2 regions of the Bradyrhizobium sp. NBAIM18 genome follow, and region 2 is predicted to be linked to the other one. Evidence: riboswitches for the same ligand, from Rfam matches in the RefSeq annotation. Region 2 holds a riboswitch; the other holds the start of a gene.
What was found. A riboswitch is a leader RNA that binds a small molecule or an ion and turns the genes downstream of it on or off. The one in region 2 is predicted to bind cobalamin.
Positions count from the first base shown of each region.

Region 1: linked by a shared signal. The riboswitch ahead of metE (5-methyltetrahydropteroyltriglutamate--homocysteine S-methyltransferase) and the one ahead of I6F17_RS30955 (DUF1636 domain-containing protein) in region 2 are both predicted to bind cobalamin.

Region 1 is NZ_JADYVO010000003.1:346,434-358,551, reverse strand. It holds gene I6F17_RS09125 (acyl-CoA dehydrogenase family protein) at 582-1,748, opposite strand; gene I6F17_RS09120 (carbonic anhydrase) at 3,585-4,304, opposite strand; gene I6F17_RS09115 (thermonuclease family protein) at 4,336-5,043, opposite strand; gene I6F17_RS09110 (nodulate formation efficiency C protein) at 6,865-7,569, opposite strand; cobalamin riboswitch at 8,550-8,754, shown strand; gene metE (5-methyltetrahydropteroyltriglutamate--homocysteine S-methyltransferase) at 8,855-11,200, shown strand; gene I6F17_RS09100 (hypothetical protein) at 11,715-12,118, opposite strand, start outside.
Region 2 is NZ_JADYVO010000021.1:11,145-23,262, forward strand. It holds gene I6F17_RS30910 (hypothetical protein) at 215-691, shown strand; gene I6F17_RS30915 (hypothetical protein) at 735-1,007, shown strand; gene bluB (5,6-dimethylbenzimidazole synthase) at 1,095-1,727, opposite strand; gene cobS (adenosylcobinamide-GDP ribazoletransferase) at 1,732-2,514, opposite strand; gene cobU (bifunctional adenosylcobinamide kinase/adenosylcobinamide-phosphate guanylyltransferase) at 2,511-3,014, opposite strand; gene cbiB (adenosylcobinamide-phosphate synthase CbiB) at 3,138-4,079, shown strand; gene cobD (threonine-phosphate decarboxylase CobD) at 4,091-5,056, shown strand; gene I6F17_RS30945 (cobyric acid synthase) at 5,045-6,493, opposite strand; gene cobO (cob(I)yrinic acid a,c-diamide adenosyltransferase) at 6,499-7,134, opposite strand; cobalamin riboswitch at 7,175-7,395, shown strand; gene I6F17_RS30955 (DUF1636 domain-containing protein) at 7,490-7,864, shown strand; gene cobW (cobalamin biosynthesis protein CobW) at 7,861-8,895, shown strand; gene cobN (cobaltochelatase subunit CobN) at 8,895-12,118, shown strand, end outside.

The DNA of each region.
Region 1 (12,118 bases), on a different contig from region 2:
CTTCAGCCGCAAGAGAGCCGCCCGGGCGAAGCGCGACCTCATGCGGGCCGAAGCGCCTCTTCCGCGCCGTCGACGCCGATTCGCCAGCAGCGGCAAGAGCGGATTGATCGATTTTCCGATCGGGGGTGTACAGTACGCTTCAGATTAACGTCCCACGGCCGTTGCCAGCGCTGGCGTGCCGCATCGATGAGCCGCAAGGGTAAGTGATAGGATAGTGGGCCATGGAGAGCTTCTTCCGCGCCGTGAGCCCCAAGCGGCAAGTAGGCAACCGGTGCGAGAGTCGAGCCCGCTTGCGTGGTGGTTTGGAGAGTTCGTGAGTTGAACCGCGAGCCGTTGCGCAGAAGTTCAGGTGTATCCTGGGCGGCCACGTCAATGATCGGGGCAGGGGCCAAGAGATTATAAGGGCTCGTATGTTTGGACAACAAACGGGTAGTCCAGGATGTGGAGGGGCATCAAGAGAGCCCAGCGGTGTCTTTGTTCACATTGAAACAAGGGGCCATGTCCTCAGCGGCAGACCACATCATCACGCAAGTGCAGTAATCCGCCGGCGTGGCGTGTGGCTTGCCCATGCGTGCCCCACTTTATGGGAAGCCCGGTTGTATTGCACTTCCCAGCAGGGCGCGGCCAGCGCTCTGGAGCGTTCCCTCGTTTAAAGCTGCGTGCTGGGCAACCACGAAGCTGTCGCACATGGCGCGGGCTAGATTGCTGTTGCTATAGAGCGCCTCAGTCCCAGCAAGTCCGCTCGCAATCCTGCACACCTCTGCCCCCTGCCGCGCGGCGTTCGTCGCGGCGAGTCGCATTAGCGTCGTGGTACCAAGATTTACCTCACCCTTGAGCGCCTCCTTCCACAGCTCCTCCGTGGCTTCGTAAAAGAAGGAACGAGCGGAACGTAACATGGCTTCGGCTTTGGCGATTTCAAGCTGGACATAGCCGCGCTCAGCCATCACGGGCGCTCCAGTGATCGAGGCACGGGTTTCGGCCATGGCGATTACGTCGTCTATTGCGGAGCGCGCAATCCCGATGCCGACAATGGCATGCGCCTGCGCGGCGAAGGCGACGGCCGGATAACGATAGATCGGCCCATCAAGTGTCGGCGGACCGCCGCGGATCAAGGTCCATTCCTCTGGCACAATGACGTCGCTGACCACGACATCGTGGCTTCCGGTGCCTTGCAGTCCGATGACGTCCCAATTGGGCCGAATTGTCACCTTCTCGGCCGGCATCACCGCTACACGCGGGAGGTCACCGCTCGGATCGTCTTCCAACGTGATACCAACTCCTATCAAATCCGCCTCGGGTGAGCCGCTAGCGAATGGCCACACGCCGTTCACGATAAATCCGTCGGCGCATCGCTTAGCGGGTTGGAGCGGGAAAAGCGCACCCGCCAACACCACGTCAGGTCCATTGGCGTACACTTTGCGAAGGGTGTCGTCGGGAAGAGCAGCGAGGTAGCGAGCTCCATCCCCGAAGCTGGCGACCCAACCGGCGGAGCCGTCGGCCTCGGAAATGCGCTCGACCAGCCGACAAAAATCGGCTGGCGTTCGCTCCTCACCGCCGAATCGCTTGGCAGCCATAGCCCGATAGACGCCGACGCGTCTGAAGCCGTCGATGATTTCTTTTGGAATCTTCTGCGCGCGGCTAAACTCGTTGCGACGCGCACGGATGTCGACGAGTAGCTTCGACAGATCAGCCCAGGTCGCAGCCGCGGCGTGGGTCCCGGAAGTTATCTTTTCTGGTAGAGCGTTCATAGATCATCCTCCGTATCTTGAGCCGATCATCGCCGCGAGTCATTCATATGGACTGGGCGTATGGCGAGGCCAGGTGATTTGGCACCCGCTGGGCGGCATTCTCAAACCTGTCGCAGTTGATATCGAATGCATGAGATTGCATGGGGTAGCTTCCCAAGTTAAGCGGCCGGAGGCCTGAACGAGATGTAGCTGTTGTCGCTGGCATTGAGGCTGGCCGGCAAAGCAGCCGGTACGCTGCGGCGGCATCGATCCGCCTTTGCCGCACTGACTCTCCGGCGGTCGATCGGGGGCTGCGGTGCATGTCTTCTCCACATGAACGTGTGGTCACACTTGGGACAGGCCGGGTCGAACCAAGTTTGGAATTCTTGAGTTGTGCTTGGTAGAGCGCCCAAGCCTGCGGCCTCTTGCCGGCCTTCCCAGCAATTGACGTGCCATCAAGCATGGCTGCCGACTTTGTCTGAATCGCGCGAGATCACTCGGCCGTGCCATGCCAGCACGATGCTCGTGTCTCCGTGTTTTCTTTCAGGCACAAGATGTCATTAACTCAACAAGCCGCAAAGAAAACCACAGAGGCGGACCTCGACCGCCAACGACCGGGTTCAACGTTCCTGCTTAAGCTTAAGTCCCGCTCCGGTCTCCTGACGCCACCAACAGCCCAAATTTGCTGCTCGTGCGACTGCTGGTGAGCGCTTGCTTAGAAGCTGACCTCCAGACCGCAGGTGTTCAAGAAACGCACGGCGGCTCCAGACGCTGTAATTGCACGATTAACTGTGGTTCGAGGTGACTGCAAGAGTGCCCCGCTCATGCAAGCGAAGACGAAGCGTTTCGAACAGGTTTCGGGGGCTTTCCGGGCTTGCCAGCAACAGAGGAGCCTGTCCGCGTTCTGTCGTACCGAACGCAAGAAGTTCGTGCACATTCCTGACTGGCCGACCCTCTTGCGGCCGCTGGCGGCTCTTTCTTCGGCGGTCTACCAATTCTTCCGATCTTGGCCGAGCTTGCCAAATTCCTGCGACAACTATGCGCGCATCACGAGCGTTGCGACAGACCAGGCACGGCACGTTCTGAAGCTAGTGCTCTGTTCCCATAAGCGACTCCGTGGTTGAAGAGCCTGATTCCGGAAGCGCGGTTGCCAGATGATTTCCGTCGGTGCGCGCAGTTGAAACATGGCTGCTGGCGCACCGAAGTCAGCTGTGCAGATAGAACTCGAAACATTCGCTAAGTCTCGCCGGTTTCTTTTCGTGTCGAGCTCGTCATGGAGGACGGCGAACGAGACGATCTAACGAACGATTGATGCGCGGCTGGCTTTCCGATGGTCGCGGTCTCCCAAATGGCTGATGCAGGAGGGCTGTCCGGTACTGATGCGGGTAGCATGCTGCTTTACAGCCCCAGGCCGTGCAGTCTTGCTGGTTGTACTATGTGATCCTCGGCCCTGGCTGAGCTCGGTTATAAAAGCAGGACCGTGGATGCCTTGCCCGCTCGGAGCTGAGAAGCTCTCGGGATCGTCGCGTGCTCTGGAGTTCAGAGCCTGCAATGCTTCGCGATGCGATCTGCTGCCTGAACACCTCCATTGGGTTGGCGGTTCAACCAGGAGGCATGAATGCTGCCGGACGCGTTATGTGTGTTTCTTGATGCTGGCCGCGCGTTGCCAACATGAGTGCGTATAACACGAGAAGAATTAAGAGGCCGCGCATATCTAAGGGTTCCTGAAGCGATGACAATTGTGGAGCGGATAGCATCCGGCGTATTTGTTGTAGACGATGGACCAACAAAACGGCGCGGAACAGAAGCGCTGTATCAGGCAGCAGACGATTTGCCGGGAGTGTGAAGGTGCTGGCATCAGCTCACAATATCGACCTTGCCGGTGTCGATCCGATACAGGCCCCCGACGACCTTCAGTCGGTTCTGCTCGACTGCGGCGTTCAGAATCGGACCCGTCGATTTGAATTTGCTGACGTTATTGATCACATTTTGTCGGGTTGCTTGGGCGAACGCGTCGCCGGCTTGGTCGCCAGATGCTTTCACTGCAGGAGAAAGTGCAGTGACCAGGGATGAAATGTGCCCCGGCGGCCGCTTATCTTCATGGAGCGACTTGATCGTGGCGTCTATCGCACCGCAATGATCGTGGCCAAGTACGAGGATCAGCGGCGTGTTGAGTATGGCAACCGCGTATTCCATACTGGCGAGCGTATCATCGTTAGCGAAGTTGCCGGCGACCCGGCAGACAAACAGATCACCTAGTCCGCTGTTGAAGACAAGTTCGGGGACCACGCGGGAGTCGGCGCAGCTCAGAACCGCTGCATATGGATTTTGTCCCTCAACCAAGACCGGCCGCTCGCGCCTGAAATCGTCGACTCGTGATGCGCCCTGGACATAACGATCGTTCCCCTTCAGCAGCCGACTCAGGGCAGCATCTGGCGAGAGCAGGTTGTTTGGCTTGGGCGGGCCTTTTGCTTCCTTCGCGTCGACAATCTTACTGCCGAACCGCAGGAAAGCTGTCGAAGCAGCAAAGAGCAACAGTGACCGGCGCGAACGCGCGTGCTTGTTTAAATGGGACATGTCTTGAGATGGGCTGCTTGCATGTGTCGCCTCATGGCACGGCCTTACGCCACCCGGTGGCTTCGGCTTCCGCTTCGCTGCAGAGCCAGCGTTCGCCGCGCTTCTTCGTCATGCCGATTTGTTCGTAACCGGGTTGCCCTGGCAGGTAATAAATGCGCTCGCCTCTGCGCTCGACAGTGCCTTTTATCAGGCACTCGGGGGACGGCGGTTCCGATAGCAGGACGGATCCAAGCAGGACTTCCTGAGCGTCGACCGGAACCGACGTCGCGCCCACGATAATCGTACCCCTATTGCGGCGAGGCCAGTCCCAGGGCGCGATGAACGCGCCGGACCACAGCCCCGCATGGGCTGTGCTGGCCGCCAACTCATAAACAAGGTAGGTATGGTGAGATGCACCAGCCGATAGCGCCAAGCCCGAGCGTACCATCCAGGCGTTTATATCCTCGCCTTGGATGAAGCAGCTGCCGAGGGCTCGCCGATACTCATCGACTCTTTCGGTATGACAATCCCACGTTCGCCCATTCGAATGCTTGATGAGCTCGTCGCGAACAGCTACGCCGCAGGCCCATTTCCGGCCCTGTGCGTCGAGGCAAATCTGATCCGTCTCAGGAGCTTCGATGCCTGAGAGACGAACGGTCGTTTTCTCGATCTGGATTGTATTGCCGTCGAGGATGCGCGGAGCACCGCTGAGTGTCGCGGCGAAAACCGGAGATGTGATGAGAGCGATCAATGCGAACATAATTCCGCGGTGCTTCATCCCGACAATAACCTTTCGCTACTGATCCATGTTCACGCACGATACGGTGCCGATACATTCGATTGCTCGACCACAGATGTAGATTCCGCCGGCTTCGATGTGTGCTTTATGAGAGCTTAGCGTGAGACCGAGCCTACGACCTGACGCTGCGTAAGGATCAAGAGCTTTCTTCCCGTGCGTGCGGCGGTGTCCTTCGAGCATCGGCGGCTCTCTCACCGGAAGCGTACTGTACCGTTGAACCTAAGGAGGAGATCCTCCGCGTGGCGCCGAACTCGCGATGCTGGACAAACCCGATCCACGGAATGCTGTGCTCCTCCTTGCAAAAAGTGAGCGACTATGAAGCGTCGGCGCTTGCGGCTGAGTCAGGCGTTGAGGAGCAACCTTGCCATGGTTAGTGATGACTTCCATCGGCAAACCGGACAGTTCCGACGAGGGCGAGGAAATTCGCCCCAAAGTCTTGTCACGAAAAAGATGTTCACCTGGTCTGGCTCGCTCTGACCGGGTTAGACAAAGACGCGATGGAGTTCAGCCTCAACGCTCGCCGCGTAAATGAAGCGTTCTTGTTCGAGCAAACCGCGCAAATCCGTTCCTTGTTACGCCAGACGAGATGATCGTTGATACCAATCGCATTATGGCATTTGGCTCCTCCGCGCGGCACCATCGTCGTTGGTGCTACTGCCCAGACGTGTGTACAAGAATTGAACTGTTTATGGCTCAGGCGGCGCTACGGGCCGCCGCTCTTTGGTAGTGACGGTTCCCCGCGATCTCAAGTGGCTTACCCAGGAACGCTGGCATCAGCGCCCGTTTTCTCCAGGAATTGGAAAGGCTGCGATATCGAGCCGCGGGCTTTGCCGTGGATGCACCCGGCGTGGGCAAGCTGCCGACGTGTGCGGACAATCGCGAGTGCCATCCTGATGCAATTCAGTGTGAGGTTTCAGTCCACAATACGTGTTTGCCCATCGCGCACTCGGGGCGAATAGCTCTGGTGCGGTTTAGCCGACTCAAGCTACACATCGTTCCTTAGCACCTCACTACATAATGGGAATGAGATGGTCGCAGTCGTTCGGGAAGTACCGGTCTCATCTTACGCGCTTGAAGTAGATGGCCAACTCAGAGCCGAATTCGCGACCAAAGACGGTGCCACGGCAGGTCGAGCAGAATTAAAGAAGCGGTTTCCGATGCTTAAAATCCGGGTCTATGACGTGCAGACGAATGAATGCGAGGAAATCTAGGGCCGAGTCAGTTCGGCGCTCAACGTGCTTGCGTACAGCTCCGGAGCTTCCCGCCCTGCGCACTCGGAAATGGGCAGGCGCTCAGCGGGTATGCCGGGGTTGCTACCAGTTTAACTTCCTCGCCCGTTTCGTCTCAGCATAGGTCCCTAGTGCCGGGTCAAAGTCGCTTGGCTCACGCTCCTGCGTATGCCGCAGTCACACGATGCGCGGCGCGCACGCCGAGTCGGCTTGGGCCGGAGGCATCTACAAACTCTCTACTGAAGAATGCAAGAGGTGGTTCCCCCCAGCAACTTGGTGTGCTCTCACTGGGTGGAGTGCAGGCGGCAAACCACATCTCGCAAACTAGTACGCGCCGCTAAGCTCGACACGTGGTGGAAGAACGCAATTGTGCTGCTCGACCTTCCTTACGGCGGGCCGAACTGCTGCGAGAAAGGCAGCGGGACTGTTGCGGAGCCGTAAACAACGCAACTGCAGAGCGCGTATGTCTTGCAGTTGGTACGAGGCGTTCGACCGTACGGCAGCTGCGGTGCGATGTTGCCCTGCGCGACCGTCTGCTAAGGCCTTCGCTCTCCTAGTCTTCCTCTTCCTTTGGCTCGGTCCGTTGGAACCAGGAGCCCGGAGGAAATTTCGCGATGCGCTTGGCAAAAGAGGATTGTGGCTCCCAATCTTGGCCTTCGCTCTTCTCGAAGGTGATGACCCCGTTGTGTGTAAAATAACGTGGTCCTTGGATATCGCAATTCACCAAGAGCAGAATGCGCCATAGATCGCCTTTCTCGTTCGGCTTGTCATTCTGCTTGGGTAAGTAGTCGACCCGAACAGGTTCAATGATAGTGCATCGGCCCTGCCGCAGAAGATCGCCGAGCCGGCCTTGCGGCGTAGTCACAAAGTTGAAGTTACTTGGATCATGCAGAAAGCTAAGATTTGCGTCCCTTTCACCATCTGCGACTTCTTTGGCGATCAGCGAGAGCGCTAGGGCACGCCAGCCCAATTCCATCGGCTTCGCATAGGTTGACGCAAGCTCAATCGTACCGTCGAGCGCGACTTTCCAGGTGATAGCGTACTGTTCGTCTGATTTGTTGTCTCGGTGCCTGGTCCACGAAACGAAAACATGGTCGTTTTCGCCAAGTTCAGCGACCCCCCACATCTGAGGGACGAACTGTGCCACCTTCGAGACATTGGAGATGATTTGTTCTATCGTCTCACCATCTTGCGCTCGCCACGTTGACTTGAGTCTTTCGACAAGTGGGTTGTCGCTGGCGCGAATAGTGTTACTCATGGCAGCCGGCCAGGCTAGGCAGATTAGAAGTCCGCCCATGCGAAGCCATAGCGCGGGTCTTCCCGACATTCTCTTCATAACCCTCGGCCTATCACGTTTCATCCGTACATCTTTCAAGGCGGGCAACCTTGAACCTGCTATGAGCGAGCGCAAGAAGTTTACGGAGACGCGACGGGGCACCCGCGGCTGTCCCGCGCGGGCAGGCGCTCCCCTCTATGTCACGCGCCGCTAACTTCCATAGCCAGCGACAGCGTCAATTGGCTGAGCTGGACATCCCCAGCAGAAGAGACTGGGCATGTCGAGGGGCTTGCATTCTTCGTGCCAGGCAGCAGGCGGAGATTTGCACGGGTTTTATGTCCCTATTGTCGACTTTCCGACCTGCGCACGTTTCGATGTTTCCATTCAGTGTATCGGCCGTAGTTTGTGCATCCTTGTCCCGCACAGATAGTTTGCGGAAGAGGTGAACGCCTCGATGCCAAGTGCCTGATGAGATTCGACGGTGTGTTTGCCGTCATTGAACCGGGTGGTTCGCTAAAGTTGCCGTCGGCGTTCGGCCTACATGATGGCTGGCGATACGAGCCGAGAAGTCTGGCTGGCACGAAAATCAACCTGCTCGCCGCGTATGTTGCTAGATTGCGCCTCCTGCCTTGACGTGTTCAATGGGGATCCTCTAGTCGAGAAAATAGCTGGCCAGCGAATGTGCTGGGCGAACCGCTGGAAATCGGAAGCCGCATCGAATGCATTCTGCTCGAAACGGCGGTAATCGCCGCTACGCGGGCTGGTTTTGTCCCTTTCATTGATGGGGCGGGCGGCGTCGCCTCAAGGCAGCTCCGAGTCGCACTCCGACATCCGACAAGGACATCTCTGATTGCGATAGCTCTGTTTAGAGAATCATAGAGATGGACGGTCATTCGCCTAGTAGATGTCGCAGATTAGCGTGGCACATAATCTGAGAGGTTGACGGAAGAGTCCTCCTGCCGATAATCCAAGCTCGTCGAGGTTCTCCGAATCCCACTTGATCCGGAGCTAAGAGGGAAGCCGGTCCAAATGCCGGCGCTGCCCCCGCAACTGTGAGCGGCGAGCTACTGTCCAACGATGTCACTGAAGCCCGCACGGCTTTGGGAAGGCCGGACAGCAGCGATGAGCCAGCGAGCCAGGAGACCTGCCCCGACGATAGATTGGTCCACGGGCGGGGTGTCTCGGTGGTGCGCCAAGCAGCCGTCGCGCGCGCGACTTCCTCTGCCTGCGTCCGCCATGGCCTCTGTCCCCAACAGGGGTTAACACTATGTCTCTTCTCTCTCTTCCGGTTGCTACGCTCGGTACGCCACGCATCGGTCCAAGGCGTGAGCTCAAATTCGCTCTTGAAAGCTACTGGGCCGGAAAGATCAGCGAACAGCAATTGCTCGAGGACGCATCCGGCCTGCGCGCAGCGAACTGGGCTCGTCAGAAGTCTCTCGGCGTCACGGTCATTCCGTCGAATGACTTCTCGCTGTATGATCAGGTGCTCGATACAAGTGTCATGGTTGGCGCTATCCCGGAGATCTACGCCTCGAAAGGAGAATCCGTTTCCCTCAAGACGTACTTCGCCATGGCTCGCGGATCACAATGCGACGATCAGGATGCGAGTTGCGGTCTGGGCCCGCGGGGGTCTGGCGCACCCGCGCAGGAAATGACTAAGTGGTTTGATACCAACTACCACTACATGGTTCCCGAGTTTTACAAGGGACAGGGGTTCAGACTTTGCTCTCGCAAACCAATTGAAGAGTATGTGGAAGCAAAGGCTCTAGGCTTTCAAACCCGCCCTGTCATGATCGGGCCCGTCACATTCCTAAAGCTCGGTAAGAGTGCCGATAGCGCGTTCCAGCCCCTCTCCCTACTGGATGATTTGATACCGGTCTATATCGACGTTCTGCATGAATTGGCCGAACGAGGGGCAAGTTGGGTTCAGTTTGACGAGCCCTGCCTGGTCCTTGATCTGGACGAAGCGGTGCGAAAATCATTGCTACATGCCTATAACCGGTTCGCAAAGGAGGGACCGGCTATCAAGATCATGGTTGCCAGCTATTTCGGCGAGCTAGGCGACAATCTGGATACCGCATTGAGCCTCCCGGTTTCCGGTCTGCACTTTGATCTAGTTCGAGCGCCAGAGTTGTTGGATAAGATCGTCGCTGTCGGCCGAAGTGATCTCGTCATGTCGCTCGGGGTCATCGACGGCCGGAATGTATGGCGGTCGAACTTGTCGTCCCTTCGTCAGCGGCTGGAGCCCGCGATTGCGAAGCTCGGCAAGCACCGTGTACAGCTCGCTCCATCCTGCTCGCTGCTTCACGTGCCGGTCGATGTTGAACTCGAGACCGGGCTCACGTCCGACGTCAAGAGCTGGCTTGCTTTCTCTGTTCAGAAGATGCGTGAGCTTGCGATCCTGGCGCGAGCACTCGCTGGCGACCAAAATGTTGGGCTCGCTCTTGCCGATTCGGAATGCGCTGCGACTGCCCGCCGGACTTCGCCGAAGATCCATGATGCCAATGTCGCTACCCGGATGAGGGCGATCGACCAGACGATGCGCAGGCGCGCAAGCCCATTTGCCCGTCGTTCCGAGATCCAAAGGGCGCGCTTTGGACTACCAGCTTTTCCCACCACGACAATCGGATCGTTTCCGCAGACCAGAGAGGTTCGAAATGCTCGTGCGGCGCATGCGCTAGGCGCGATGAGCGACGAACAATACGACAGGTTCATCAAGGAGGAGATAGCCCGCGCCGTACATTGGCAGGAGGACATCGGTCTTGACGTCCTCGTGCACGGAGAATTTGAGCGCAATGACATGGTGCAGTACTTTGGCGAGCAACTCGGCGGCTTCCTATTTACCAGGAAGGGATGGGTACAGTCTTATGGTTCGCGCTGCGTCAGGCCCCCGATCCTGTTTGGCGATGTAGTGCGGTCGAAGCCGATCACTGTGGACTGGTGGCGCTATGCGCAATCACTAACTAGCAAGCCAATGAAGGCCATGTTGACCGGACCGGTGACGATCCTGAACTGGTCGTTTGTTCGCGATGATATTCCTCGAAGCGAGGTCTGCCGTCAGCTGGCGCTCGCCATCCGCGACGAAGTCCGCGATCTCGAGAATGCCGGTGCGGCCATGATCCAGATCGACGAAGCGGCACTCCGCGAAGGATTGCCCTTGCGCCGATCGGAGTGGAAGGCATATCTCGATTGGGCCGGAGAGTGCTTCCGCATTTGCTCATCGGGCGTTGCCGATCAAACGCAAATTCATACACATATGTGCTACTCAGAGTTTAACGACATCATCGGTGCGATCGCTGCAATGGATGCGGATGTCATTTCGATCGAAACGTCGCGATCGAAAATGGAGCTACTGGACGCATTCAGCAAGTACGACTATCCAAATCAAATCGGACCGGGCGTGTACGACATCCACTCTCCACGCGTTCCCGAGGTGGGCGAAATGCAGGAGCTGATGGTACTGGCTCGGACGCGTTTGCAGGAATGGCAGCTCTGGGTCAATCCGGACTGCGGCCTAAAAACGCGCAACTGGGAGGAGGTTCGGCCTGCGCTAACCAACATGGTCGCTGCCGCCCGCGAACTGCGTGCAGCATCTGATCCGCAAAACCATTGATCCCGCGCTCGGGTCTGTTCTCGACCAAGCGAATTTGCTTGTGGTCACTTGCGCTCTCCACAATCTCGAGCAAGCCTTGGGGCCAACCAAAATGCCTGGCCCCAGTTGGTGGTCCGAAGGAGGTGAACCCGGAGGAACGACGCTGACGCGTCGCGCTACTTGGCCGAGAGAGAATAGCCGACGGTTCATCAAGGCGAGAAACATTCGCCGAAAATATGGACTCATATCGACACATTTATCGTTGCTAATTATGACGTGGTAAGCGATCGTTTGGTCTGAGAGTCAAAATCTACACAGAGGTGTGTCGCTCGCGAGTACATTGGGAACGGTTGCGACAGCAATGCGAGGAGTGATGCCGGACGGTCACCGCAAGCCCCCACCACAATCGGTCCGCTCGGACATGTTTCCCGTCAGGCGCTCTCATTCAAGAAACTCTAGATAGTTTCCGACGAGAGGACGCCGAACCCAGTTCCTGCCTCAACTCACGCCAATCTATTGTGCAGGATGGCCGCCGCTATCCGAGCCAGATACGCCAATGCGTCGGCTGCACGGCGACGTGCTCTCCGGTATTCGCGTTGATCCATCCGCCGAACACCCGGCGACAAGGAAAGACCACCCGGTGAATTGAATTGCCCTCGATCACGGCAATCTCCAGATCCTGATCGAAGGGCGGCATGATTTCGAGCCGCTCCCAGATCGAATCGCCATTAGATCCTGGACGAAGTTCATCGCTGCGAGCTGACAAATTTAGACAACCTTGTGAACATTGCGAACATCGCTTGGTTTCCGCGCGAACAGGCTCTGCCCGATTCGACCGGACGGCGCGCGGTATCGATGGCGTGAGCCGCGGCAGAGGGCTATCGGCCGTCGCATCGTTGGTACGGAACACGGTCCGCTCGCGAACCGAAATATTTTGAT
Region 2 (12,118 bases):
GCAGTGGCTGGATACGATTATATCGCAACGGAGACTTGAACTTTCTTCCCGTGGCTTGGGACCCATATTCGCGTCCCGACTTCGCCTCAGGACAGAGAGAGTTCAGCCGCTGTCGGGCGTTGCCGAGGGCTCTCTTCCGTGCCACCGCGAAGAGCCTGGCTCGATGAGTCGCCCGCACTTCTCGACTTGGTTTCAACAAGCGCAGGAGGAAGCTATGCGGAAGTCTCTCACCTTTTTCCTTTCTGGTGTGGCATTGGCCGTCGCGGCGTCAACCGCCGTAGCCGGTGAGCGGGTGCTCGAGTTCAAGCTCGTCACCAAGCCGCTCGACCTCAAGGTCATAGAGGCCGCAAACGTTGAAGGACAGACGGTCGTGTCCGGGAAATTCTTCGGAGTGGCCGTCTTCAGCGATGGCCGTATCGGCGTGAAAGAGTTCGTCAATAGTTCGGACCAGCTCAAAGGGTCTGGCCCCTTCTTCGGCTATAGCACTTACACGTTCGAGGAAGGCTCGATTACGGCGCGCTACACCGGATCGGCAAAAGACGGCAAATCGACGGGCGAATACACGATTCTGTCGGGCACTGGTGCCTACGCGAATGCAACGGGTACGGGAACCATCGAAAGCGCGCCGAACCCGTTCAAAGGCGTCAATCTGCTAAATATAAAGCTCGTCGTTAAAACCTCGGGCTCGTGAACAGCGAATGCCATCAGGTCCCGCACAAAGGCAGTTGATCCCTTTGCGTGACGCGTTGGCCCGGTCGGAAACACATCGCCGGCCGGGCAACCTGCTGAAGAAGGGCTGGAGCCGTGAGATTGATCCTCCCGCTTGGGCAACTGACTCGGAGCTGCTGGAGCTTGTTGATTTCCGCGTTGCGCCGAGCGCGATCCATCCCGCGACCGATGCAGTCGCGAGGCGAATGAAGCCGCGGCGATTGACCGCCGAGGAAACGAAAGATCGCCCCGTCATGGAGACTAAGTTGCACGATCGCCTTGCTTTGCTCGATGCTTAGCGCGAAAGCGGGGGGCCCACAATCGGCGAAAGGCGCATGTGAATGTTCGTTCGCAGGCTTTCGATCCGGCGCCCGGCGCCCGGCGGCCTAGCGCCGCAGCGTGAACGCGTCCGCGCTGCGCCGGTGCTCCCAATTCGCCTGCTCGAGCTCGGGCTGATCGCACTCGGTTTCCGGATAGCCAATGCAGAGATAGGCGATGAACTTCCAGCTGTCAGGCACGTCGAGAACAGCGTGCATGCGCGCAGGGTTCAGTATCGACACCCAGCCGATGCCGATGCCCTCGGCGCGGGCGGCGAGCCACATTGCGGTAATGGCGGCGACCACGGAATATTCGGTCGTCTCCGGCATGGTCGCGCGGCCGAGGCCGTGGCCGATGTCGCTGGCCTTGTCCGCGAACACCGCGAGGTGGGCGGGCGCCTGCTCGAGGCCGGACAGTTTCAAGGTGGCATAGCGTGCGGCGCGGTCGCCGGAGTAGCAGCTCAGCGCGTCGGCATTGCACGTCCTGAAATCCTCGACCACGGTGCGGCGCGTTGCGGCATCATTGACGATCACGAAGCGCCAGGGCTGGCTGAGGCCGACCGAAGGCGAGAGGCAGGCGGTCTCGATCAGGCGATCGATAGTCCCCTCCGGCAGCGGATCGCTGCGAAAGCGGCGCACGTCGCGACGCCACACGAACAGCTCGCGCAAGTGCTGGCGGAAATTGTCGTCGAACTCGACCATGAGGTCATCGCCCCATCTGGAAGGACGCGGCCACCAGCAGGATCAGGATCTCGCCCGTCTGCTCGAACGCGCCGAGGATGTCGCCGGTCTGCCCCCCGATCTGGCGGATGGCAAGCCGCGCCAGCAGCAGGCCGGCAAGTGACAGCAGGATCAGGCCGACCAGCGCCTTGCCCGGCCCCAACGTCAGGGCAAGCGCAAGCGTTCCAAGCGCGAAGGCGATGGCCACGCTGCGCCCAGGCGGCGCCCCGGCGCCGGCAGAGAGGCCATTAGGCCGCGCCGACGGGACCAGCGACATGAAGGCCGGCAGGCCGGCACGGGCGGCAACGTGCGCCGCGCACAGCGCGAGCATGACGGCCCATGGATTTGCGATCGTCGCAAGCGCGCTCCAGCGCAGACCGAACGATAGGATCAGGGCGCAGACGCCATAGGTCCCGATCCGGCTGTCGCGCATGATCTCGAGCTTGCGCTCGCGCGTGCGGCCGCCGCCGAGGCCGTCCGCGGTATCGGCAAGTCCGTCCTCGTGCAGCGCGCCGGTGATGAGGGCGGTCGTGGCTAGCACGAGGAAGGCGGCGAGGCTCGGCGTCAGTCCGAAGCGAATGGCGATCTTGTAAGTGAGGGCGCCGGCGAGGCCGACCAGCAGTCCCGCGACCGGCAGCGCCCACATTGCCCGCGCAACGGCGCCGTCGCCCGTAGGCTTCGAGGATGCCACCGGCAGGATCGTCACGAACGATGTCGCCATCCTGAGATCGGCAACGATGTCTTTGAGCAGCTCGGCGCGCGGGATCATTTCAGCTTCATCGGCAGGCCCGCGACGACGAACTCGACCTCGTCTGCGAGCTCGGCGATGGTCTGGTTCATGATCCCGGCGGCGTCTCGAAAGCTGCGCGCCAGCGCGTTGTCGGGCACGATGCCGAGCCCGACCTCGTTGGTGACGAGCACGACCGGGCTCCTGAGGTTGATCAGGGTGGCGGCTAGCGCGGTCACCTCGTCCCACCAGTCGAGCTCCGCATGCATGAGGTTGGAAAGCCACAGGGTCAGGCAGTCCACCAGTCGTGGGCCGCGGCCGTCGGTTGCGACCAGCGCGGATACCAGGTTGAGCGGCACCTCGCGCTCGATCCAGTCTGTTTCGCGCCGTGCGCGGTGCTTGGCGATGCGTTCATCCATTTCGGCATCGAGCGCCTCCGCCGTCGCGATATAGACGGGCCGGCCGGGAAAAACCCTCGCGCGAGCCTCCGCCCGCGTGCTCTTGCCCGACCGCGCTCCACCCGTGATCAAGATGACGGCCATGAAACTCTCCTGTCTGCCAGCACTAATCACCAATCGCAGCCAAAGACAAAGCGGAAATCAGGCCGCCGGGGGGTTGCGCTCCGCCTTCGCTTTGCGCAACAGGGGCGGGACAGGAGGCAGGGTGTGGGCTTTGCGGGCGCGATGATGGTGGCGATGGCGGTGGATGCCCTTCTGGGCTGGCCGGGCGCGCTGTTCGCGCGGATCGGCCATCCCGTGACCTGGCTGGGCGGGCTGATTGCGGCCATCGACAATGCCTGGAATCGCGCGTCCGAGCCGCCGGCATTGCGTCGAGCCGCCGGAATCGCCGGCGCGCTTGCGGTGATCGCGCTCTCCGTTGCGGTCGGCTGGGCGCTGCAATCACTGCTTCCTTCGGGTTGGGTCCAGATCGTGCTGATTGGCATCCTGGCGTGGCCGTTGGTCGCGCTCCGCTCGCTGCATGATCATGTGGCTGCCGTCGCCACGCCCTTGCTGGCCGGCGACGTTGCAGCGGCGCGCGATGCGGTCTCGCGCATCGTCGGCCGCGATCCCGCAAGCCTCGATGACGCCGGCATCGCGCGCGCGGCGATCGAGAGCCTTGCCGAGAACGCTTCCGACGGCATCGTCGCGCCGGTGTTCTGGGGAGCGCTGTTCGGCCTGCCCGGTATCCTCGGCTACAAGGCCATCAACACGCTGGACTCCATGATCGGCCACCGCAGCGAACGGCACGAAGCCTTTGGCTGGGCGGCAGCGCGCATCGACGATGTCGCCAATTTCATCCCGGCGCGGCTGACCGGATTCCTCTTCGTGCTGCTGGCACCACAGCGGTCGGAAGCATTGGCCTGCATGACGTGCGATGCGCGCCGTCATCGCTCGCCGAATGCCGGCTGGCCGGAAGCGGCCATGGCGGGCGGGCTCGGCGTGCGGCTCAGCGGCCCCCGCATCTATCACGGCAGCATTACCAACGAGCCCTGGCTGAACGAGGGTGCGCGCGATCCGCGCGCCGCCGATATCACCGAGGCGCTGACAGTCTATCGCCGCGCCATGCTGCTGGTCGCCGGCGTGCTTGCGATCCTGGCTTTCGCGTGAAACAACGGGGCATGCGCGAGCACGGTGGAAATCTCGATCTGGCCCAGCGGCGTTTCAGCGGACGCGCAGAGGATTGGATCGATCTGTCGACCGGGATCAACCGGATGCCCTATCCCGTGGGCGAGGTAAGCGCACGCGCGTGGAGCGCGCTGCCGTCACGCGCCGAGATCGAGGCATTGCATCAGGCGGCGCGGCACGGCTACCGCACGAGCGCACCGATCGTTGCGATGGGCGGTGCTCAGGCCGCCATTCAATTGCTGCCGCAACTCGCGGCGCCGGGGTGGGCGCGCATCCTCGCGCCGACCTACAATGAATATGCCGGCGTCCTGTCGGCCGCGGGCTGGGATATCCAGGAGGTTGCCGAGCTCGATGCGCTGGCGGGTGCGGACCTCGCCATCGTCGTCAATCCCAACAATCCCGACGGGCGGTGCCATTCGCGCAAGGATCTGCTCGCGCTGTTGCCGCGCGTCGGCCGTCTCGTCGTAGATGAGAGCTTTGCCGATCCCGATCCGCAGCTGTCGCTTGCACTGGACGCGGATCGACCAGGACTGTTGATCCTGCGTTCCTTCGGAAAGTTTTATGGCTTGGCCGGCCTGCGGCTCGGCTTCGCCATCGGTGATGCCGCCGACATCGACAAGCTTGCCGCCATGTCGGGTCCATGGCCTGTTTCGGGCGCGGCGATCGAAATCGGCTGTCGTGCCTTGCGCGATCAGGCTTGGGCCGAGGCGACGTCGGCGCGGCTCGCGCGCGACTGTGTTCGCCTCGATGCGATGGCGCATTCGCGAAGCTGGCGGCTCATCGGCGGCACACCGCTGTTTCGCTTGTACGAAACGGCTGACGCGGTGGCTGCGCAGGAGAGGCTCGCGCGCGCCCACATCTGGTCCCGCGTCTTCGCGCAACAGCCGACATGGCTGCGCCTAGGACTTCCCGGCAGCGAAGCCGAATGGACGCGCCTTGCCGAGTCGCTAGCGCGCTAGCGCGAGCAGGCCTTCGACGTCGAGATGCTTTTCGATGTGATCGGCCAGCGCCTCGAGCGCGCTCTCGACCCTGGCGTGATAGGGCTCGTCGCCCGCGGGAATGTCGAGCTTGGCGAGATAGGCCTTGCGGAAATCATCTGACGTGAACAGGCCGTGCAGATGGCTGCCCTGCACACGGCCGTCGCGCGAGATCGCGCCTTCAGGCTCGCCGTCCAGCTTCGCGAAGGGGCGGGCGCGATCGGGTCCTTCGGTGCGACCGATGTGGATCTCGTAAGCCTGGATCGGCTGGTCCGTCGCGGCATGCACGGCCGCAACGCGCGTGAGGGTTTTTTGCGGGCTCATCACCGTCTCGACATCGAGGAGCCCGAGGCCCGGCGTGTCGCCCGCAGGTCCCTCGATGCCTTCGGGGTCGGCGACGCTGCGTCCCAGCATCTGATAGCCGCCACAGAGGCCGAGCACATGGCCGCCCCTGCGGTGGTGCGCGAGCAGGTCGATGTCCCAGCCCTGCGCGCGCAGGAAGGCGAGGTCGCCGCGGGTGGATTTGGAGCCGGGAATGATGACGAGGCGCACGTCGCCCGGGATCGCCTCGCCTGGGCGCACCATCACGAGATCGACGCCCGGCTCGAGCTTGAGAGGATCGAGATCATCGAAATTGGCGATGCGCGATAGCGCGAGGCAGGCGATCTTGCATTGGCCCGGCTTGCGCGCATCGCGCAGGCCGAGCGCGTCTTCGGCCGGCAGCTCGCCGGCACGCGGGAACCAGGGCAGCACGCCGAGGCCGCGCCATGCAGTCTTTTGCTCGATCAGCCTGTAGCCGTCGTCGAACAGCGTGGGATCGCCGCGGAACTTGTTGATGACGAAGCCAGAGATCATCGCGGCATCGTCGGGGTCGATCACCGTCTTGATGCCGACCAGCTGGGCAATGACACCGCCACGGTCGATGTCGCCGACCAGCACCACCGGCACATTCGCCTTACGGGCAAAGCCCATATTAGCGATGTCGGACTTGCGCAAATTCACCTCGGCCGGGCTGCCGGCGCCTTCGACCAGCACCAGATCGGCGCGCTCCTTCAGCCGTTCGAAACTCTCCAGCACCGCGCCCATCAGCGACGGTTTCATCGCCGCGTAGTCGCGCGCGCGTGCGGTCGCGATGCGCTTGCCGTGGACCACGACCTGCGCGCCGACATCGGTCTCGGGTTTGAGCAGCACCGGGTTCATGTCGGTGTGCGGCTCGACACCGGCGGCGAGGGCCTGCAGCGCCTGGGCGCGGCCGATCTCACCGCCATCGACGGTGACCGCGGCGTTGTTCGACATGTTCTGCGGCTTGAACGGCAGCACGCGCAGACCACGGCGCGTAAAGGCGCGCGCGAGGCCGGCGACGATGAGCGACTTGCCCACGTCCGAGCCGGCCCCCTGAATCATCATTGCGCGTGCCATTGAACCTAGAACTCGACGCCGGCCTGCGCCTTGATGCCGGAACGGAACGGATGCTTGACCAGCGTCATCTCCGTGACGAGGTCGGCGATCTCGATCAGCTCGTCCTTGGCGTTGCGACCGGTGAGCACGACATGCGTCATCGCAGGCTTTTGCGTCGTCAGGAACTCGATGACTTCGGCGATATCGAGATAGTCGTAGCGCAGCGCGATGTTGATCTCGTCGAGCACGACCATGCGCAGCCGCTCGTCGAGGATCAGTTCCTTGGCCTTCTCCCAGCCGGCGCGCGCGGCGGCGATGTCGCGGGCGCGGTCCTGCGTCTCCCAGGTGAAGCCTTCGCCCATCGCATGGAACTGGCAGAGATCGCCGAAATGGCCGGTGAGCAGGCGCCGCTCGCCGGTGTCCCAGGCGCCCTTGATGAATTGCACCACCGCGCAAGGGAAGCCATGCGCGACGCAGCGGACGATCATGCCGAAGGCCGAGGAGGATTTTCCCTTGCCGGCGCCGGTATGGACGATGATCAGGCCCTTTTCGCCGCTCTTGGTCGCCATGATCTTGTCGCGGGCGGCCTTCTTCTTCGCCATTTTCTGGGCGTGCCTGATGTCGGTTTCCTCGGCTGTTTGGGTATCCGGTTCAGATGTCATGGGACCCGGTCCTTCGGCTTGACAAGTGGCGGCCACCGGCAAATGGTGGCCCGGCGTTGGTTCCTGTCCTATGACAGGCGAAGAGGGAATGCGATAGGGTCCGAATCGGCAGATCTGGATCCAAACTGCAGCCGCCCCCGCGACCGTGACCGGAGAGATGCCCGAGGCCACTGATTCCTTACGGAATCGGGAAGGCGGGGATCGAAGGGCCAAAACCCTGCTCCGCAAGCCGGGAGACCTGCCAGCGCGGACGAGTTTTGGACCGGCGGACGGGGTGTTCCGCGACGGGGAAGCGGGCCTTTCTGGAGAATGGTCCGTGCGCCTCATCGCCTCCCGCTGTTATCTGGAAGAGGCGATGACCGTCACACTTCATGTCTGCATCACCTGCCGCGCCGGCCAGACGCTTGGCGAGGGCGAGACGACGCCCGGCAAGCGCCTGCATGGCGCGATTCTCGAGGCCGGCGTGCCCGAGGGCGTCAGCGTGGTTCCCGTCGAATGCCTGTCGGCCTGCAGCCAGGGCTGCTCCGTTGCGCTCAGCGCGCCCGGCCGCTGGTCCTATGTCTATGGCCGCCTGTCCGATGCCAATGCGCAGGACGTGGTCGCGGGCGCTGCGGCCTATGCGGCCGCGCCCGACGGCATCGTGCCGTGGCGCAGCCGTCCCGAAATCTTCCGCAAGCAGTCGCTTGCCCGTATTCCCCCTGTGACCGTCGTGCCGGAGGCCGCTGAATGAACTCGCTCGCAAAAGTCCCGGTTACGGTCGTCACCGGTTTCCTCGGCTCCGGCAAGACGACGCTGATCCAGCATCTGCTCAGCAATGCCGGCGGCAAGAAGCTCGCGGTGCTCGTCAACGAGTTCGGCAGCGAAGGCGTCGACGGCGAGATCCTGAAGTCCTGCGCCGATGCGAACTGTCCGGAGGAGAACATCGTCGAGCTCGCCAATGGCTGCATCTGCTGCACGGTGGCTGACGACTTCATACCGACCATGGAGCAATTGCTGGCCCGCCCGGTGCGGCCCGATCACATCCTGATCGAGACCTCGGGCCTGGCGCTGCCGAAGCCGCTGTTGAAGGCGTTCGACTGGCCGGAGATCCGCTCGCGCATCACGGTCGACGGCGTGATCGCGCTGGCCGACGCCGAGGCCGTCGCGGCCGGCCGTTTCGCGCCGGACCCGGCTGCGGTGGAAGCGCAGCGCGCGGCCGACGAAAACCTCGATCACGAGACGCCGCTGTCGGAAGTGTTCGAGGACCAGATCGCCTGCGCCGACATCGTGCTGCTGACCAAGGCCGACCTTGCGGGCGCAGCCGGAATCGAAGCCGCAAAGGCGGCGATCATCGCCGAGATGCCGCGCCGCGTGCCGATGCTGCCGGTCACCGATGGCGCGATCGACGCGCGCGTCATCCTCGGTCTCGGTGCGGCCGCCGAGAATGATCTCGCCGCGCGGCCCTCCCATCACGACGGCGAGGAAGAGCACGAGCATGATGATTTCGCCTCCGTCGTGATCGACCTTCCGGAGGTGGCGGATATCGAGGCACTGGTCGCCTCCGTCCAGAAGCTGGCGCGCGAGCAGAACGTGCTGCGGGCTAAAGGCTATATCGCGGTCGCGGGCAAGCCGATGCGCCTGCTGCTGCAGGCCGTCGGCGAGCGGGTGCGCCATCAGTTCGACAAGCCTTGGGGCGCTGGTCACAGGCAGTCGAAGCTCGTCGTGATCGGTGAGCACGGCGACATCGACGAGGCTGCGATCAAGGCGGGACTTGGTATCTGATGCACGTCGTCTTCCGCGAGAGCCGCGGTCTCGAGGAGACCGCGACGCCAAGAGACATCGGCCAGGACCCGGCCGATCTCGTGGTGCTCTCGTATTCGGATTCCGACCTTGCCGCGTTCGCGGCCGGCTGGCGGCGCGGCCGGGGCAGCCTGCCGTCGCTGCGGCTCGCCAATCTCGCGGAGCTGCGGCATCCGCTGTCGGTCGACACCTATATCGAGCGCACGCTGTCGCAGGCCCGCGGCATATTGGTGCGCCTGATCGGCGGGGAGTCCTATTGGGCGTACGGGCTTGCGGCGCTCCAGCAACTCGCGAAAGAACGCAACATCGTGCTCGCCGTGCTGCCGGCGGACGGCCGCGACGACACGCGGCTCGATGCGTACTCGACCCTGCCGGTCTCGACGCTGCGGCGGCTCAAGGTGCTCTGCGACTCCGGTGGCCCGGTCGCCGCGCAAGCCGCGATCGCGCAGCTCGCGCTGGCCTCGGGCCTCTATGCCGGCCCGGTCATCGGCGAGATGACCGTGCCCGAGATGGGATTCTACGATCCCGGGCGCGGCGTCATTGCCGCGCCAGTGGGCGGCGAGGGGAAGCCGCGCGCGCTCGTGACGTTCTATCGCTCCTATCTCACGGCCGCCGATACGGGGCCGGTCGACGCCTTGATTGCCGCGCTGCGCGAGAAGGGATTTGACGCCTACGGCGCGTTCGTCACCTCGCTGAAGGCGCCAGGCGTTGCCGACTGGCTGCGCGCGCATTTGGCGCAACATCCTGCGGCGGCGATCGTCAATGCGACGGCGTTCTCGGCCCTTGGCGACGACGGCACGACGCCATTCGATGCCGCGTCCTGTCCGGTGTTCCAGGTCGCACTCTCGACGGCGCGGCGCGAGGATTGGGCGGAATCACTGCGTGGCCTGTCGCCCGGCGATCTCGCGATGCATGTGGTGCTGCCGGAAGTAGACGGCCGCCTTTTCGCCGGCGTGGTGAGCTTCAAATCGGCCGGGATGCGCGATCCGGATTTGCAGTTTGCGCATCTGGCGCACAGGCCGGATGAGGAGCGTGTCAACGCCGTTGCCGCGCGCGTCGCGGCCTCGCGGCGTCTTGCGGAGAAGCCGCCCGGCGAGAAGCGGCTGGCGATCGTCCTCTCGAACTATCCGGGCCGGCCGCATCAGATCGCGCACGCCGTCGGGCTCGACGCGCTGGCGTCGGTCGAGGCGTTGATCTCCGATCTCGCGGCGGTCGGCTTCGACGTTGCGCCGGTCGATGCGCTCGGCGCAAAACTATTGACGCAGAGCTTGACCTGGAGCGTCGCCGAATATCGCACGGGGCTGTCGCGCCTACCGCAATCCTTGCAGGACGATCTAGCGCAAGCCTGGGGCGCGCCGGAGGATGATCCGAGCTGCTGCGACGGCCTATTCCATTTCGCCAGCATGGCGTGCGGCCGGTCGGTCATCGCAGTCCAGCCCGAGCGCGGCGACGCGGCCTCGCGCGATGCCGATTATCACGATCTCGCCCGCACGCCGCGCCACGCCTATGTCGCATTCTATCTCTGGCTCAGGCAGCAAGGCTGCGATGCCATCGTGCATATGGGCGCACATGGCACGCTGGAATGGCTGCCCGGCAAATCCGTGGCGCTGTCGCAAGCGTGCTGGCCGGAAGCGCTGATCGGCGATCTCCCCGTCATCTATCCCTTCATCGTCAACGATCCCGGCGAGGCCGCGCAGGCCAAGCGGCGCATCGGCGCGGTCACCATCGGCCATTTGCCACCGCCGCTTGAGACATCAGCGGTGCCGGAGGGGCTTCGTCGGCTCGAACGGCTGCTCGACGAATATTCGACCGCTGACGGTCTCGATCCCGCCCGTCGCCAGCGCCTGATTGCGGCGATCCGCGATGAAGCGCGCGCGGCGGGCCTCGAACACGATCTCGGCCTCGATGCATCGGCCGCACCGGCCGAAGCGATTCCACGGATCGACCGCTTCGTCTGCGACCTCAAGGAGAGCCAGTTCGGCGACGGGCTGCATGTGTTCGGCCGCGGCACGTGCGGCGATCAGGAGCGGGACGCATTGCGTTCCGTGCTCGCCGGCAAACGCGTTGCCCCCGGGCCGTCGGGCTCCCCGTATCGCGGGCGTCAGGATGTGCTGCCGACAGGGCGCAACCTCTTCGCCGTCGACCCGCGTGCGGTGCCGACACCGTCGGCGCATGCGGAGGGGATAAAACTCGCCGAAGAGCTGCTGCGCCGTCACTTGCAGGATCACGGCGACTGGCCGAAGGGCCTTGTCGTCGATCTCTGGGGCTCGGCGACGATGCGCACCGCAGGCGAAGAGTTCGCGATGGCGCTGCATCTGGCCGGCCTTGCGCCGCGCTGGGATCATGCGTCCGGCCGCGTCACCGGTTACGACATCATCGCCCCGGCCGAGCTCGGCCGTCCGCGCATCGACGTCACCCTGCGGGTATCCGGCCTGTTCCGCGATGTCTTCGCAGGGCTCGCGCAATTGTTCGAAGCCGCCGCCGAGGCGCTCGCCGCGCGCGAGGACGAGGGCGATGAGAATCCCTATCGCCAGCGTGCGTCCCGCGTGTTCGCGCCGCGGCCCGGACACTACGGCGTCGGCCTCTCGGCGATCCCGGATGCCTTCACGCCGGAGACGCGCGAGGCCGCAGGCGAAGCGTGGCTGTCGGCGTCGTCCTGGGCGTTCTCTGCCGATGGCGCGATGCAGCCGGATCGCGAAGGTATCGAACAGCGTCTCGCGTCCGCCGACGCTTTTGTCCACGTCCAGGACTTGCCCGAAACCGATCTGCTGCTGGCCACCGATTATGCCGCGCATGAGGCAGGCATCGCCGCAGCAGCCGCGCATCTCGGGGCAGGCGCGCCGTCGCTCTATCACCTCGATGCGACGCGGCCCGGCGAACCGCATGCGCGCACGCTGACGGAGGAGATCTCGCGCGTCGTTCGCGCACGCGCGGCCAATCCGGCCTGGATCGCCGGCATGATGCGCCACGGTCTCCGCGGCGCCGCCGAGATCACCGCGACGCTGGAGCACATGGCCGCCTTCGCACATCTCGCCGGCGCCGTGCCGCCGCATCTGTTCGACCTCTATTACGACACGACACTCGGCAACGACGACGTCCGCGCCTTCATGGCGCGCGAAAATCCGTCCGCACTCGCCGCAATGGAAACCTGCTTCACGCGCCTGCACGAAGCCTCGCTCTGGCGAACCCGCCGCAATTCGATTGC